One region of the Pseudomonas sp. H3_D04 genome, then DNA from elsewhere that is predicted to be linked to it. Evidence: predicted binding sites of a transcription regulator. Region 1 holds the regulator's gene; the other holds the start of a gene.
What was found. The regulator FliA, encoded in region 1, starts transcription of late flagellar genes. The targets are predictions, from matches to a motif close to CTAAAGTTTNNNNNNNNNNNGCCGNTAA.
Positions count from the first base shown of each region.

Region 2: AB4N91_RS11415 (methyl-accepting chemotaxis protein) is a predicted target of FliA. The motif match lies at 1,169-1,196, and genes of this name have one in related genera.

Region 1 is NZ_CP162801.1:1,082,581-1,086,044, reverse strand. It holds gene AB4N91_RS05210 (chemotaxis protein CheA) at 1-440, opposite strand, end outside; gene AB4N91_RS05205 (protein phosphatase CheZ) at 494-1,282, opposite strand; gene AB4N91_RS05200 (chemotaxis response regulator CheY) at 1,305-1,676, opposite strand; gene fliA (RNA polymerase sigma factor FliA) at 1,844-2,584, opposite strand; gene fleN (flagellar synthesis regulator FleN) at 2,581-3,411, opposite strand.
Region 2 is NZ_CP162801.1:2,440,160-2,443,623, reverse strand. It holds gene AB4N91_RS11425 (DUF1294 domain-containing protein) at 1-207, opposite strand, end outside; gene AB4N91_RS11420 (undecaprenyl-diphosphate phosphatase) at 204-1,034, opposite strand; gene AB4N91_RS11415 (methyl-accepting chemotaxis protein) at 1,324-2,958, shown strand; gene pnuC (nicotinamide riboside transporter PnuC) at 3,202-3,464, shown strand, end outside.

The sequences.
Region 1 (3,464 bases):
GCAGCAGGTGCTTCGACCACTTCAGCAACCGGTGCAGACTCATCAGCCGTTTGCGGCTCGGCCAGACGGGCCAGTGCCGCGAGCAATTCAGGCGTGGCAGCCGTAATCGGGCTGCGTTCGCGGACCTCGGTGAACATGCTGTTCACCGCATCCAGCGCTTCGAGAACCACGTCCATCAGTTCCGAGTCGACGCGACGTTCACCCTTGCGCAGGATGTCGAACACGTTCTCGGCGATGTGACAGCACTCCACCAGCTCGTTGAGCTGGAGGAAGCCGGCGCCCCCTTTTACAGTGTGAAAACCGCGAAAAATTGCATTGAGCAAGTCCGCATCATCCGGTCGGCTTTCAAGCTCGACCAGCTGTTCGGACAGTTGCTCTAGAATCTCGCCGGCCTCAACCAGGAAATCCTGAAGGATCTCTTCATCGGCGCCGAAGCTCATTAAGGGGGTGCTCCTGAGGTCTAAAAACCTAAAAAACCTAAAATGCTAAAACTCTAAAATCCTAGGCTGGATAACAAATCGTCCACATCGTCCTGACCGGACACAACGTCTTCTCTTTTATCGGCATGAATCTGCGGACCTTCACCCTGAGAGAGATGTTTTTGCGGATCTTTTTCAGCGAGCATCGCTTCACGGTCATGTTCGATACCCGCAAAGCGGTCTACCTGACTGGCCATGAGCACAAGCTTGAGCAGGTTGCTTTCAACTTCGGTGACCAATTGGGTCACGCGTTTGATCACCTGACCGGTGAGGTCCTGGTAATCCTGGGCCAGCAATATGTCGTTGAGGTTGCTCGACACCGTGCGATTGTCTTCGCTGCTGCGTGTCAGGAAACCGTCGACTCGCCGGGCCAGTTCGCGAAACTCTTCAGCCCCGACTTCGCGACGCATGAAGCGCCCCCAGTCGGCGCTCAATGCCTGAGCTTCATTGCTCAGGCCATTGACCAGCGGCGTGGCGTTTTCCACCAGGTCCATGGTGCGGTTGGCCGCAGCCTCGGTCAGCTTGACCACATACCCCAGGCGCTCGGTGGCGTCCGTGATCTGCGACACTTCCTCGGCTTGCGGCATGTTCGGGTCAATCTGGAAATTGACGATCGCGCTATGCAGCTCGCGAGTGAGCTTGCCCACTTCCTGGTACAGGCCGCGGTCACGGGTCTGATTGAGCTCATGGATCAGTTGCACAGCGTCGCCGAACCTGCCCTTTTCAAGGCTTTCGACCAGTTCGACCGCGTGTTTTTTCAGGGTCGATTCAAAATCGCCCTGTGAAGATTCGTTATGCTCCATAGCTCCCCCGTGGCGCAGTGGATCAACCGATGCGTTCGAAAATCTTCTCGATTTTTTCTTTCAACGCCTGGGCCGTAAAGGGTTTGACCACATAGCCGTTAACACCGGCCTGGGCTGCTTCGATAATCTGCTCGCGCTTGGCTTCGGCGGTCACCATCAGCACCGGCAGGTGCTTGAGCTTTTCATCGGCGCGCACGTGACGCAGCAGATCGATACCGGTCATGCCAGGCATGTTCCAGTCCGTTACCAGAAAGTCGATGCTCCCGCTGTTGAGAACCGGAATGGCAGTAGTGCCATCGTCGGCCTCGACCGTGTTGGTGAACCCAAGGTCACGCAACAGGTTTTTTATGATCCGCCGCATCGTTGAGAAGTCATCAACGATGAGGATTTTCATGTTCTTGTCCAATTCGACCTCCAAGCAGTCTTAAACGCGCCCAGCACCTGGACGCGCCATTTCAATCAATCCGGCAATGCACTCGATGACTGTCTGGAGCACAACAGATCGCGACCGGTGCAGTTCAACACCCCACCGGCCTCGTTCGCAGTGCCCCCACACTGCCTTCAGCGCGCTCGCCACTCCCCCAAACGCCCCCGCAAACGGGCCGCGCACTGGCTATGTAACTGGCTGACCCGCGATTCGCTGACCCCCAGGACCTCACCGATTTCCTTGAGGTTCAGCTCTTCGTCGTAGTACAGCGCCAACACCAGTCGCTCACGCTCCGGCAAATTGGCAATCGCGTCCGCCAGCGCGGCCTGGAAGCGTTCATCTTCCAGATCGCGTGACGGCTCCAGATGTGCACTCGCGCCATCCTCGTGCAGCCCTTCGTGTTCGCCGTCCTGCAACAGATCGTCGAAACTGAATAACCGGCTGCCCAGGGTGTCGTTCAAAATCCCGTAATAATCGTCGAGACTCAATTGGAGTTCGGCCGCAACTTCATGATCTTTAGCGTCACGACCGGTTTTAGCTTCAATCGAGCGAATTGCGTCACTGACCATGCGGGTATTGCGGTGAACCGAGCGTGGCGCCCAGTCACCCTTGCGCACTTCATCGAGCATCGCGCCGCGGATTCGAATGCCCGCGTACGTCTCGAAACTCGCGCCTTTGCTGGCGTCATATTTGGTCGATACTTCCAGCAGGCCGATCATCCCGGCCTGGATCAGGTCTTCAACCTGAACACTGGCCGGCAGACGGGCCAGCAAGTGGTAAGCAATGCGTTTGACCAGTGGCGCGTAACGCTCGATCAGCTCGTACTGCGCGTCACGTGCCGACTTCTTGTAGAGGTTGTAGCCACTGGCTGTCATAGGACGGGTCCTGCGGTCTGTTGCACGAGGCGCTCGACGAAAAACTCCAGGTGCCCACGCGGGTTGGCAGGCAGCGGCCAGGTGTCAACCTTCTGCGCGATGGCCTTGAACGCCAGGGCGCATTTGGAACGCGGGAAGGCTTCGTAGACGGCACGCTGTTTCTGCACGGCCTTGCGCACGCTTTCGTCGTAAGGCACCGCGCCGACGTATTGTAAGGCGACGTCAAGGAAACGGTCCGTGACCTTGGTCAACTTGGCGAACAGGTTGCGACCTTCCTGCGGGCTCTGGGCCATGTTGGCCAGGACGCGGAAGCGGTTCATGCCGTAATCGCGGTTCAGCAGTTTGATCAGCGCGTAGGCGTCGGTGATCGAGGTCGGCTCGTCGCACACCACCAGCAAGACCTCTTGCGCTGCGCGGACGAAACTGACTACCGAGTCACCAATACCTGCAGCGGTGTCGATCACCAAGACATCGAGGTTGTCGCCGATATCGCTGAAGGCCTGGATCAGGCCGGCGTGCTGAGCCGGGCTCAGATGAACCATGCTCTGTGTGCCGGACGCGGCCGGGACAATGCGAATACCGCCGGGGCCCTGCAACAGAACGTCGCGCAGCTCACAGCGGCCTTCGATCACGTCGGCCAGGGTACGTTTGGGTGTCAGCCCCAAGAGGACGTCGACGTTCGCCAGCCCCAGATCGGCGTCCAGCAGCATGACGCGCCGGCCGAGCTCAGCTAGAGCCAGGGACAAGTTCACTGACACGTTAGTCTTCCCGACGCCACCTTTGCCGCCGGTCACCGCGATCACCTGTACGGGATGCATGCTGCCCATGTTATTTCTTTACCTTGTCTTGCATAGACGGAGGCCACATTACTGGCTGCGCG
Region 2 (3,464 bases), 1.4 Mb from region 1:
GCTCCAGTACAGGAAGAACGCCAGCACGCTGACGATGCCGTAAGCCGCCAGCGGAATCAGCGACACCCCATGCAGCCACAACGACATCGAGCCTGTCAGCGGCAGCGCGCACAGGATCGCCAACACCAGCAATTTCAGCCGAGGGTGCTGGACCCGCTCGCCCCCGGACCTGCGCCCGGCATTGTTGCGCGCGCTGGAGTCATTCATGGGCGTGCGGCGGCCCAATCGACCCAGCCAAATTGCCAGGTGGCCAGGATGAACAGGCCGAACGCAATGCGATACCAGGCAAATGCCGCGTAGCTGTGGCTGCCGATGAACACCAGCAAGCCTCTGACGGCAATCATCGCGAAGATGAACGCCGTGACGAAGCCGATCGCAAACACCGGAAGATCAGCCGGTACGAACAGGTCGCGGTATTTGTAGCCCGAATACACCGCCGCACCGACCATGGTCGGCATCGCCAGAAAGAACGAGAACTCGGTGGCCGTCTTGCGCGACAACCCGAACAGCAAGCCGCCGATGATGGTCGAGCCGGAACGCGAGGTCCCGGGAATCATGGCCAGGCACTGGGCGAAACCGACTTTCAAGGCATCTTTCCAGGTAATTTCGTCGACAGTGTGGGCATGCACTTCATGCTGACGCTGCTCCGCCCACAACATCACGATCCCGCCCACGACCAAGGCCGTGGCCACGGTGATCGGGTTGAACAGGTATTCGTGGATGAGATCGGCAAAAATCACCCCCAATACCACCGCAGGCAGGAAAGCGATCAACAGGTTGGCGGTAAAACGCCGGGCGTTTGGTTGTGTCGGCAAACCGACGACCACGTCGAAGATCTTTCGGCGAAATTCCCACACCACCGCCAGGATCGCCCCGAGCTGGATAATGATGTTGAAAGCCATCGCGCGTTCGCCACCGAAGTTGAGCAAGTCCGCGACTATGATTTGGTGACCGGTACTGGAAATGGGCAAAAATTCCGTCAGCCCTTCTACAACCCCTAAAATCAATGCCTGCAAGGCGGTCCAAAGTTCCATCAATCCCCCAAAGGCGATGCGCCAAGGCATGCCCCATTAGTTTTTTAAGCGTTCACCGCGCCAAGCGTAGCTGAAGTCCCGCGCGCAAAGGATCCAGACGGAGCCGTAAAAACTCCGTGAAAAATCAACTTGGATTCAGGTTTTTCCGCGCGGGGCCGAAATCCTATCAGACAAGCCCCGATAACGCTGCCGCGTAATGAGACTTGGGTCGTATAGGCCCGACCGGCAAAGCGTGGTTGGATGCTGGCAATCGTTTATTACAAGAAAAAGAAATCGGAGTGACAGCGTTATGAACAGCTTGCGCAGTGTGTCGATCAGCCGACGCTTGTGGCTCATCTTGATTGTGTCGGTATTGATGTTGTTGACGTTGGGCGTGTTGATGCTCAAGCAGATCCATACCGATCTATACCAGGCAAAAGCCCAGAAAACCCAGCACGTAGTGCAGACCGCCAGCGGCATTCTGACTTACTACCACGGCCTGGAAACCGCCGGCACACTCACCCGCGATGCCGCGCAGAAGCAGGCACTGACCGCCGTGCGCGGGCTGCGTTATGACCAGAACGACTATTTCTGGATCAACGACCTGACGCCGGTGATGGTGATGCACCCGGCCAACCCCAAACTCGATGGGCAAAACCTCTCGGCGATCCGCGACCCGGACGGTTTTGCGCTGTTCAACGAAATGGTGGCCGTCGCCAAGGCCAAAGGCGCCGGTACGGTCAACTACCGCTGGCCTAAGCCGGGCGCCAGCGACCCGGTCGGGAAAACCTCCTACGTCAAATTGTTCGAACCTTGGGGCTGGGTGATCGGTTCGGGCGTGTACATCGATGACATGCAGGCCGAGTTCTACGGCCAGGTCTGGAAGGCTTCGTTCGTCGGCCTGGTGATTGCGCTGATCATGGCGTTGCTGGTGATCATGATCGCTCGCAGCATCGTGCGACCGCTTCAGGACACGGTGAACGCCATGGCCAACATCGCCAGCGGCGAAAGCGACCTGACCCGCAACCTCGACACCCATGGCCAGGATGAAGTCACGCAACTGGCCCGGCACTTCAATGCCTTCACTGCCAAACTGCGAGGGGTGATCAGCGAGCTGCAAGTGTCCGCGAGCGCCCTGGGCCAGTCGTCCAGTGAACTGGGCAATGACGCCGCCCAGGCCCAGCAACGCAGTCAGCAACAGTCCCAGCAGATGGAGCTGGTGGCGACCGCGATCAACGAAGTGACTTACGGTGTGCAGGACGTGGCCAAGAATGCCGAGCATGCGGCCAGCGAAATGCGCGATGCCGAATCCCAGGCGCAGCAGGGGCAGATCAATATTGATGGCAGCTTGCAGCAGATCGACAAACTGTCCGGCACCATCGATCAAGCCGTGGAAGTGATTCGCACACTGGCCGCTGAAAGCACCCAGATTGGCAGTGTCCTGGAGGTGATCCGCTCCATCGCCGAGCAAACCAACCTGCTGGCACTCAACGCCGCCATCGAGGCTGCCCGCGCCGGTGAACAAGGCCGTGGCTTTGCGGTGGTGGCCGATGAAGTGCGCCTGTTGGCCCAGCGTACCCAGAAGTCCACGGCGGAGATCCAGTCGATGATCGAGCGCCTGCAGACTCACTCCGAAGCGGCGGTGAAAGTGATCGGCGACAGCAGTCGAGCCTCGCAACTGACCATCGAACAGGCCGGTCTGGCCGGCGCCAGCCTCAATGCCATCGGCCAGGCGCTGCGCAACCTCAACGGGCTGAACGCATCAATCGCCAGTGCAACCCTGCAGCAAGCCCATGTGGTGGAAGACATCAATCAGAACGTCACCCAGGCGGCAGGCTTGTCCCACAGCACTGCGCTGGCGGCCGAGCAATCGAGTGTGGCCAGCGTTCGGCTCAAGGACTTGAGCGAGCAGGTTAACAGCCTGCTCAAACAGTTCCGCGTGTAAAAGCAGACACAGAACCCTGTGGCGAGGGGGCCTGCTCCCGCTGGGCCGCGAAGCGGCCCTGAATAGGCAATCCCGTTTTTTCAGGTAAACCGCGATAGCGCCTTTGCGACTGCTTCGCAGCCGAGCGGGAGCAAGCTCCCTCGCCACAAGTGTGCGTCAGACGCCAGTTTCGGGTTGCTAACGCATTTGCCTTCTCTCTGGGTACAATCCGCCCCCCTCTTTCGTTTTCACCAAGGAACCTCCATGTCCGGGCTTGAACTGTTTGCCGCCACCCTCGGCGTGATCGCCGTCTGGTTGACGGTCAAACAGAACCCCTGGTGCTGGCCGATCGGCCTGGTCATGGTGCTGCTTTATAGCTGGATCTTTTTTGAAGTGAAGCTGTATTCGGACATGCTCCTGCAAGTGATCTACGCCGCGCTGCAGCTCTACGGCTGGTGGCAATGGACCCGCGCGGGCGAAGCCAATAGCGGCCGGCAGGTCAGTCGGCTTGAGAGCAAATCGATCGC